DNA from 3 places in the Acidovorax sp. SDU_ACID1 genome. Region 3 is predicted to be linked to each of the others. Evidence: predicted binding sites of a transcription regulator. Region 3 holds the regulator's gene; each other region holds the start of a gene.

Region 1 (3,268 bases), 1.7 Mb from region 3:
CCTGGGCCCGCTGATCCGCCAGAGCCAGCAGCAGCGCGTGTGGGACTTCCTCTCCGACGCGCAGGTGGCCGGCATCCCGCTCGTAGCCCAGGGCACGGTGGTCGACGAGGCGCCCGACACCGGCTTCTACCAGGCCCCCGCCCTGCTGCGCGACGTGCCGGTGGACCACCGCCTGGCGCAGGAGGAAATCTTCGGCCCCGTGCTGGCCGCCATGCCCTTCGAGGGCGAAGACGAAGCCGCCCACCTGGCCAACGCCACGCCCTTCGGCTTGGTGGCCGGCATCTGGACGCGCGACGGCGCGCGCCAGTTCCGCATGGCGCGGCGCATCGCCAGCGGCCAGGTGTTCATCAACAACTACGGCGCGGCCGGCGGCGTGGAGCTGCCCTTCGGCGGCGTGAAGTCCAGCGGCTACGGCCGCGAAAAGGGCTTCGAGGCTCTCTACGGCTTCACCACCCTCAAGACCGTGGCCATCCGCCACGGCTGAACGGCCCCGCGCGGTGCAGCGGCGGCCTGCCGCCGCCCCTGCACCGCCGGCCTCTACTCTCCCCTCTCCCGGTTTTCGCGTTGTCCATGCCTCTGTCGCCCCCCGCCCCCCGCACCGCCCAACACGTTCGCCGCGTCACCTACCAGGGGTTCGCGCGCGAGGACGGCCTGTGGGACATCGAGGGCGAGCTGCACGACAGCAAGGCCCAGGACCGCCCCGCCCTGCGCAACCCCGAGCGCATCCGCCGCGCCGGCGAGCCCGTGCACCACATGTGGCTGCGCGTGACGGTGGACGGCGACCTCGTGGTGCGCGCCATCGAGTCCGCCATGGACGCCCACCCCCTGGGCGACTGCCCCGAGGCCCAGCGCGCGCTGCAATCCATGGTGGGCTGCAGCATGGCGCGCGGCTGGCGCCAGGCCATCCAGTCCCGCCTGGGCGGCGTGGCCAGTTGCACCCACCTGCGCGAGCTGCTGTTCAACCTGGCCACCGCCACCTTCCAGACCGTGCAGGGCGCCTTCAAGAGCGAAGGCGACGCGCCGCCGCGCCACCTGGGCCAGTGCACGGGCTGGGACTTCAACGGCAGCGGCGTGCAGGAGCACTACCCCCAGTTCTACGGCCACGTGCCGCGCCCGGCATCGCCTCCGAAGGCGGCGTGAGCGGGCGCGAAGAATATCAGCCAAAACAGCCTCCAGCGCCCGCCCATCAAGCGCGAGCAGCTATTTTTCGTATAGCAATCAACCCAGGACATCCCGCAGCGCGACCTCGTAGAGGGCCGTGAGGCTGTCCATCAGCTCCAGCAGGCGCTCGCTGGTGGTGGCCACGTTGTCCAGGCCGCGCGCATCGGGCTGGCGCTTGAGCGCCGCGTCGAAGAACACCCACTGGGCCTGCCCCTGCTCCAGCGCCTGGCGGATCGCGGGCGTGGAGATCGGGGCCTTGGCCAGCTGGGCCAGCGCGCGCTGGAATTCCTCGGCATCGCCCGCCATCTGCTCGCGCACGGCGCGGCCGTCCAGGCCCGCGGCCATCAGCTCGTAGTTCTTGGCCAGGCGCTGCGACAGCATGCGCTGGCGGCCCGCCGTGTTCACCAGCCGGGCCGTGGGGGCATGGGCCAGCTTCTCCAGCGCCTCGGTGGCGGCGTGGGCCGCCGCCATCATCTGATCGGACTGGGCGGACACGGCGGCGAAGCCCTCCTTGCTGGGCGCCTGGCCCAGCAGCGCGTCCAGCCGGTCGGCGCTGCGGCGCACGTCCTGCAGCTGGCGCGCTACCTCGGGCGGCCAGGCCTGGCCATCCATCTCCTCGAAGCCGGCCAGCACCTGCCTGCGCGTATGGCCCAGCACGTCGCGCGCACGCTCGGGCACCACGCCCAGGTGCAGCTGGCCATAGGCCTTGGCCGCGCGCTGCGACAGAGCCCGAAAGCGCGCCGTGCGGTTGATGGCCGTCGCCAGCGCCATGCGCGCCTGGGCGGACAGCGGCAGCGCCGGCACGATGAAGGCCGCGGCCAGCGTGCGCATGGCGACGCGGCGGCTGCGCCGGCAGGACGGTGCGAGGGAGGCGGGGGAGTGGAGCGGTGGCTGGGCATGCCCGCCATTCTGGGAGCGCAGCCGCGCGGCGCTTCTGATGCCGGTCAAACGGCGGCCCCGGCCCCGGCCGATTGACCGACATCAAATTCCGCCCTGCCTGGGCCACCCCCCGCGCCCCCTTGGGGCACAATTTGGCCCATGGCTGAACGTGTGATTCCCGTGGTGGACCAGCGCAGCACGGTGCTGGTGCCCACCGTGCGCAGCGGCGTGCCCGCCGCGCCGAGCGGCGAGTTGGCGGACCTGCGCGGGCGGCCCCTGCGCGACCTGCGCATCAGCGTGACCGACCGGTGCAACTTCCGCTGCAGCTACTGCATGCCCAAGGAAGTGTTCGACCGCAACTACCGCTACCTCCCGCACGACGACCTGCTGCGCTTCGAGGAGATCACGCGGCTGGCACGCCTGTTCATGGCGCACGGCGTGCGCAAGATCCGCCTGACCGGCGGCGAGCCCCTGCTGCGCAAGGACCTGGAGCGGCTCGTCGCCCAGCTCGCCGGGCTGCGCACCGTGGAGGGCCGCCGGCCCGACCTGACGCTGACCACCAACGGCTCGCTGCTGGCGCGCAAGGCCCGCGCGCTCAAGGACGCGGGGCTGCGGCGCGTCACCGTCAGCCTGGACAGCCTGGACGACGCCATCTTCCGCCGCATGAACGACATGGACTTTCCCGTGGCCGACGTGCTGGCCGGCATCGAGGCCGCGCAGGCCGCGGGGCTGGAGCGCATCAAGGTCAACATGGTAGTCAAGCGCGGCACCAACGACCACGAGGTCGTGCGCATGGCGCGGCACTTCCGCGGCACAGGCATCACGCTGCGCTTCATCGAATACATGGACGTGGGCGCCACCAACGGCTGGCGCATGGACGAGGTGCTGCCCTCGGCCGACGTCATCGCGCGCCTGCAGGCCGAGCTGCCCCTGGTGCCGCTGGCCGCCACGGCCGTGGGCGAGACCGCGCAGCGCTGGGGCTATGCCGGGCCCGACGGCCGGCACGATCCGCGCCTGGGCGAGGTGGGCGTCATCAGCAGCGTCACCCAGGCCTTCTGCGGCGACTGCAACCGCGCGCGCCTGTCCATGGAGGGGCGGCTGTACCTGTGCCTGTTCGCTACTCAGGGCTGGGACCTGCGCCGCCTGCTACGCGGCGAAGTGAGCGACGCGCAGATCTCCGCCGCCATCGCCGACATCTGGCAGGGCCGCAGCGACCGCTATTCCGAGC
Region 2 (3,268 bases), 1.1 Mb from region 3:
GGGGCGCTTCCCCAAATTCGACGCCGACGGCTACCTCGCCAAGGGCACCTTCGCCAGCCGCCTGCCCGAGGACATCCAGAAGGCCATCCGCAAGCACGGCATCCGCAACAGCCACCTGCTGTCCATCGCACCCACGGGCACCGTGAGCCTGGCCTTTGCCGACAACGCCTCCAACGGCATCGAGCCGCCGTTCTCGTGGACCTACACGCGCCGCAAGCGCGAGGCCGACGGCAGCAAGAGCGAGTACGTGGTGGAAGACTACGCCTGGCGCCTGTACAAGACCCTCGGCGGCGACGTGAACCGGCTGCCCGAGTATTTCGTGAACGCCATGGACATGGCGGCCGCCGACCACGTGGCCATGATGGAGGCCGTACAGCCCTACGTGGACACGGCCATCTCCAAGACAGTGAACGTGCCCGAGGACTACCCCTACGGCGACTTCAAGAACCTGTACCTGCAGGCTTGGCACTCGGGCCTCAAGGGCCTGGCCACCTACCGCCCCAACAGCATTCTGGGCGCTGTGCTGGAAGTGCCTGCCGCCGCACCGGCTCCGGCCCCGGAGCCCGCTGCTGCAGCCCCTGCCTTCGATCCCATGCGCACCATGATCGAGAGCCGCCCCAAGGGCGGCCTGTCGGCCGTGGCCGAGAAGCTGGAATACTGGACGCAGGAAGGCCACAAGACCCTCTACCTCATCGTCTCCTTCCTGCCCGTGCCGGACGGCCGGGGCGGCACGGTGGACCGCGCCATCGAGTTCTTCATGCCCGTGGGCCAGAGCGGCGAGTCGCAGCAGTGGATCACCTCCAGCATGCGCCTGCTGTCGCTGGCCGCGCGCGGCGGCTTCCTGGAGCGGGCGCTGTCGGACATGCGCAAGGTGGCCTGGGATCGCGGCCCCGTGCGCTTGGGGCAGCACGAACGCGCCGACGGCGCGCGCGTACCGCTATGGCACGACTCCGAGGTGGCCGCCATCGCCTATGCCGTGCAGAACATCCTGGCCGGCCGCGCCCAGGCGCCCCAGCAGCAGGTGCTGCCGCTGGACGAGCCCGACATGCCTGCCGGCATGCCGCCCGCCATGGCCGGCAAGAAGTGCCACGAATGCGGCGCCCATGCCGTGATCCGCAAGGATGGCTGCGACTACTGCACCCAGTGCGGTGCATTGGGTAGCTGCGGTTGATGCTTCTGAAACGATAGCTGGTCGCGCCTGACCAGCAAGGGCTGCGGGCGAATTTCATTTAAATCGTCCTGGCCCTCGTACCGCTTGATGCAGGTCAAGGTGGACGGGCCGTGCCTGCCTACACTGCCTCCATGCGCAAGAAGCCCACGCTGTCCACCAAGCTGCTGGCCATGGGCACGGTCTTCCTGTTCGTGGCCCTGGCTTCCATCGGCTTCACGCTGTGGGTGACTTGGCAGCTCGAAGGCGGCGCGGCCGCCGTGAACGAGGCGGGCCGCCTGCGCATGAACATGCTGCGCATGGTGCTGGCGCAGCAGAACGAGTCGCCCGAGGAGGTGGCGCGGCTGGCGCAGCGCTTCGATGCCAGCCTGGAACTGCTGCGCATGGGCGACCCGGCGCGGCCGCTGTTCGTGCCCTGGAGCGATGCCACGCACGAGCGCTACGAGCACGTCACCCGGCAATGGCGCGCGCTGCAGGAGGTCTGGAAGACCTCCCACCCGCCGGGCGGCACCGAGGCCGTGGCCCTGGGCGATGCCTTCGTGCACCAGCTCGACGGTTTCGTCGAGGCCATCGAGATCCAGATCGTGCGCTGGACCGCCGCACTGCACCTGTTCCAGCTCTTCATGGTGGCGCTGGCCATCGGAGCCGCCGTGGCCTTCATGGCGCTGAGCTACCTGCTGGTTCTCAACCCCGTGACGCGGCTGCAGCAGGCGCTGGCCAGCGTGCGGCGCGGCGCGCTGGACACGCGCCTGGCCGTGGAGACGGACGACGAGTTCGGCCAGCTCGCGGCGGGCTTCAACCTCATGGCCCATGCGCTGCAGGCCTCGCACGAGGACCTGGAGCGCAAGGTGCGCGAGAAGACCGCCAGCATCGAGGTGCAGAACCAGCGCCTGTCCGCGCTCTATGCGGTGAGCGCCCTGGGCGCCGAGGCCGGCAGCCTGGACGTGCTGACCCAGGGCTTCGTGCAGCAGATCCGCCGCGTGGCCGGCTGCGACGCGGCCGCCGTGCGCTGGTCCGACGAGGCCAACGAGCGCTACGTGCTGCTGGCCTCCGACGGGCTGCCGCGCTCCCTGGCCGAGGAGGAGCATTGCCTGCTCACCGGCACCTGCGAGTGCGGGCAACTGCAGGCCGATGCGCGCATGCGCGTGATCCCCATCGCCCCTGCGTCGGACGTGCAACTGCCGCACTGCCGCGAGGCCGGCTTCGAGACCGTGGTGAGCATCCCCGTGCAACTGCAGCAGCGCCTGCTGGGCGAAGTGACGCTGTTCTACCGCACGCCGCTCGCGCTGTCGGACGGCATGCGCGAGCTGCTGTCCACCATGGCGCGCCACCTGGCCAGCTCCATGGAGAGCCTGCGCGCCACGGCGCTGGAGCGCGAGGCCGCCGTGGCCGAGGAGCGCGGACTGATCGCGCGCGAGCTGCACGACTCCATCGCCCAGTCGCTGGCCTTCCTCAAGATCCAGACGCAGCTGCTGCGCGATGCCGTCGCCAAGGACAACGCCGTAGCGCGCGACCGCAGCATCGACGAGCTGGACGTGGGCGTGCGCGAGTGCTACGCCGACGTGCGCGAGCTGCTGGTGCACTTCCGCACCCGTACCAAGGACGAGGACATCGAGGACGCGCTGCGCGCCACGCTCTCCAAGTTCGAGCACCAGACGGGCGTGGCCACGTCGCTCGCCATGGCGGGCCAGGGCCTGCCGCTGGCGCCGGACGTGCAGGTGCAGGTGCTGCACATCGTGCAGGAAGCGCTGTCCAATGTGCGCAAGCACGCCGGCGCGCGCCGCGTGGAGCTGCGTGTGCTGCGCCACCCGCGCTGGCGCTTCGAGGTGCACGACGACGGCCGGGGCTTCCGCCCGCAGGACGTGCCGCCCGATTCGCTGCACGTGGGCCTGGGCATCATGCGCGAGCGCGCGCAGCGAATCGGCGCCGCGCTGCGGCTGGACTCCGCCCCGGATGGCGCGGGCACCAGGGTGATCGTGGAGCTGCCTCCCATGCGCCGCGAGGAGGACCATGAAGGCACCCACGGCGAAGCGCTTCCCCTTTCCCTTGCTACCACGCCATGACCTCCTGCATCTCCGTCTTCCTGATCGACGACCATAC
Region 3 (3,268 bases):
CGGGCCACGCAACAAGAGCATCGATCACAAGGCGAAGGGACTCGGCGACTGCATCGACTGCACGCTGTGCGTGCAGGTGTGTCCTACGGGCATCGATATCCGGGAGGGCCTGCAGTATGAATGCATTGGCTGCGGCCTCTGCGTGGATGCATGCAACACCGTGATGGACAAGATGAAGTACCCGAGAGGGCTGATCCGCTTCTCTACGCAGAACGGCGTGAAGAACCATTGGACGCAGTCGCAGATGCTCAAGCGCGTGCTGCGTCCGCGCGTGCTGATCTATACGGCTGTGCTGGCCTTGCTGTGCGTGGGCATGCTGGCCAGCCTCGTGGTGCGCACGCCGCTCAAGGTGGACGTGGTCCGCGACCGCGCGGCACTGTCCCGGATCGTGGCAGGCGGCAAGCTGGAAAACATCTACCGCTTGCAGATCATGAATGCCACCGAAGGCACGCAGCGCTACCGTATCAGTGCGCGCGGGCTGGAAGGGCTGGAAGTCGCCTCCGAATCGGAGATCGATATCGGACCGGCCGAGTCGCGCTGGGTGGCAGTGCGGCTGCAGGTGCCCTATGGTTCTGCCGCGCCCGGGTCGCACACTGTGTTTTTCGACATCCAGGCACAAGGCGATAAAGCGCAGGTGGCCGAGAAGTCGGTGTTCCTGGTACCCCGCTGATGGGCTTGCCAGGTGGTTATGTTCAGGTCAGGCCTCCTTATGGGGCCAAGGAGTTTCCCATGCCCGCAGTCCCATCCATGAATGAATCGCCAGTGGCGCAGCCTTGGTGGAAATATGGCCATGTCTGGCTGGTGATCGCCGGGCCGGTGATCGTGGTGATCGCTGGCTTCGTGACGCTGTGGCTCGCGATCCGGCAGCCCGACCCTGTATTGGCGGAAGACTATTACCAGCGTGGCCTAGAGATCAACAAGACGCTCCAGCATTCCGAGGCCAGCATGGCCCCTGCGATAAAGGGCCGCAACCATGCCGCCACGCCCCTCGAGGACCAGCCTCGCCGGTGACGCGGAGCCGCATCCGAAAAGAATTGATGCAGGTAAGGGGAATCGAGAGGTCGGGTACTCTTTGCACGCGCAGGGCATGATGCTAGGCTGTCACCATTGCAAGGAGGCACGCGAAATGTGGACGCAGCGACTGATGTGGATTGCCTGGCCCGCCTTTCTGATGGCAGGGGTCATGGAAATGGTGGTGTTTGCCTTCGTGGATCCGGAGGCATTGCACTGGTTCGACCAACCCATGAACCTATCGCGGCAAGGCGTTTACACCGTTGCCTTCTTCATCTTCTGGTTGGTGATCATGGCGTCGAGTGCATTGACGACCATGCTGTCCCTCTCGCCGTTCGAGGTCAACCGCTGTCCTGTGCCCAAGGGAGACCGTCCCCTGGACTGCGCAAAGTATTCGTCCTGAAGACGCGGGCCGCCTGCAAGGCGGTTCAGTGGCAGGCTTGTTGGCTGTTCACGATGCGTTTCAGGGCATCGGTGTCCACGATGCGGACATGCCGCTGCTTGACTTCCACGATGCCTTCTTCCACGAATTTCGAGAATGTACGGCTCACGGTTTCCAGCTTGAGACCGAGGTAGCTGCCGATTTCCTCACGCGTCATGCGCAGGACCAGTTCCGACTGGGAAAATCCCCGCGCATGCAGGCGCTGCACCAGATTCAACAGGAAAGCCGCTAGACGCTCCTCGGCGCGCATGCTGCCGAGCAGGAGCATGACGCCATGTTCACGCACGATCTCGCGGCTCATGATCTTGTGCACATGGCTCTGCAGTGCCGTCACTTCGCGGGAGAGCTCTTCAATGCGGTCGAAGGGCATCACGCAGACTTCTGCATCCTCGAGCGCTACGGCGTCGCAGGTGTGCCTGTCGTTCACGATGCCATCGAGGCCGATGATCTCCCCGGCCATCTGGAAGCCGGTGACCTGATCGCGTCCATCCTCCGTGGCGACGCAGGTCTTGAAAAAGCCCGTGCGGATCGCAAAAAGGGAAGTGAAGGCTTCACCGTTGCGAAACAGCGTGCCGCCTCGCTTGATCTTGCGGCGGATGGCCACGATTTCGTCGATGCGTTGCAATTGCTGGTCGTTCAGCCCCAGGGGCATGCAAAGCTCGCGCAAGTTGCAGTTGGAACACGCAACTTTGATGGTCTGCAGATTCATGTGCACGGGCGCCCTGTTCATGTGGCTAGCTTACCTCTGAAACCCCTGGAGGCGGAAATGCCGCAGGGAATTGACCGACTTTGAGCCGAAATCAAATTGTCGCTATCCTGACCCCGTGAGTGCTTGATTAAAGTCAAGGACGAGCCGGGGTCTCTGCGGCACAGTGGATAGTCAGATACAAGGAAAATTTTCCCCATGACTGTTGTCACCACCGAGCTCTTGCGTCGCTTCGATGTGCCTGGGCCGCGCTACACCTCCTACCCGACGGCGGACCGTTTCGTGGAGGCTTTTGGCGAAGAAGAATACATTCTTGCGCTGCAGCAGCGCCGCGTGGGTTCGGCGGCCAAAGCGATGCCATTGTCGCTGTATGTGCACATCCCGTTTTGCGAGTCGCTGTGCTACTACTGCGCATGCAACAAGATTATCACGCGGCACCCGGAACGGGCGGAGGTCTACCTGCGCTATCTGAGTCGGGAGATCGACCTGCATACGGCCCATTGCGGTGTCGGGCAGCACGTCAGCCAGTTGCATCTGGGAGGGGGACGCCGACATTCCTGTCCGACGAGGGGCTGCGCGAGCTCATGGGCATGCTGCGCCGCAGCTTCGTGCTGGCGCCTGGGGGCGAATATTCGATTGAAGTGGATCCGCGCACGGTCGACGAGCAGCGCCTGGCTCTGCTGGCGGAACTGGGCTTCAACCGGCTCAGCTTCGGTGTGCAGGATTTCGACCCCGAGGTGCAGAAAGCGGTGCACCGCGTGCAGCCCGCGGAGAAGGTATTCGCCCTGGTGGCGAGCGCCCGCAAGCTGGGATTCGAGTCGGTCAACGTGGATCTGATCTACGGTTTGCCACGCCAGACTCCGGAGTCCTTCGACCGTACGCTGGAGCAGGTCACCCAGTTGCGCCCGGACCGCATTGCGCTCTACGCGTATGCCCACCTGCCCGAGCGGTTCAAGGCGCAGCGGCGCATCGTCTCCGCCGAGTTGCCCATGGCATCGGCCAAAGTGTCCATGCTGGCCCGCTCCATGGATGTCTTCATGGCTAGCGGCTATGTGTACGTGGGCATGGATCATTTTGCCTTGCCGGACGACGCTCTGGCCGTGGCCAAG

Evidence for each region. The regulator FNR, encoded in region 3, switches genes on or off when oxygen is low (the NO sensors DNR and NnrR bind a similar motif). The targets are predictions, from matches to a motif close to TTGATNNNNATCAA.
Region 1: AAG689_RS05675 (type IV pili methyl-accepting chemotaxis transducer N-terminal domain-containing protein) is a predicted target of FNR. The motif match lies at 2,133-2,146, and genes of this name have one in related genera.
Region 2: AAG689_RS19445 (type IV pili methyl-accepting chemotaxis transducer N-terminal domain-containing protein) is a predicted target of FNR. The motif match lies at 1,256-1,269, and genes of this name have one in related genera.

What each region holds. Positions count from the first base shown of each region.
Region 1 is NZ_CP152342.1:1,156,489-1,159,756, reverse strand. Features, by position in the region: gene AAG689_RS05685 (aldehyde dehydrogenase family protein) at 1-484, shown strand, start outside; gene AAG689_RS05680 (DUF2889 domain-containing protein) at 571-1,140, shown strand; gene AAG689_RS05675 (type IV pili methyl-accepting chemotaxis transducer N-terminal domain-containing protein) at 1,219-1,992, opposite strand; gene moaA (GTP 3',8-cyclase MoaA) at 2,200-3,268, shown strand, end outside.
Region 2 is NZ_CP152342.1:3,968,024-3,971,291, reverse strand. Features, by position in the region: gene AAG689_RS19450 (adenosylcobalamin-dependent ribonucleoside-diphosphate reductase) at 1-1,171, shown strand, start outside; gene AAG689_RS19445 (type IV pili methyl-accepting chemotaxis transducer N-terminal domain-containing protein) at 1,303-3,231, shown strand; gene AAG689_RS19440 (response regulator) at 3,228-3,268, shown strand, end outside.
Region 3 is NZ_CP152342.1:2,898,157-2,901,424, reverse strand. Features, by position in the region: gene ccoG (cytochrome c oxidase accessory protein CcoG) at 1-670, shown strand, start outside; gene AAG689_RS14315 (FixH family protein) at 730-1,011, shown strand; gene AAG689_RS14310 (hypothetical protein) at 1,127-1,414, shown strand; gene fnr (fumarate/nitrate reduction transcriptional regulator Fnr) at 1,440-2,162, opposite strand; partial or broken gene hemN (oxygen-independent coproporphyrinogen III oxidase) at 2,358-3,268, shown strand, end outside.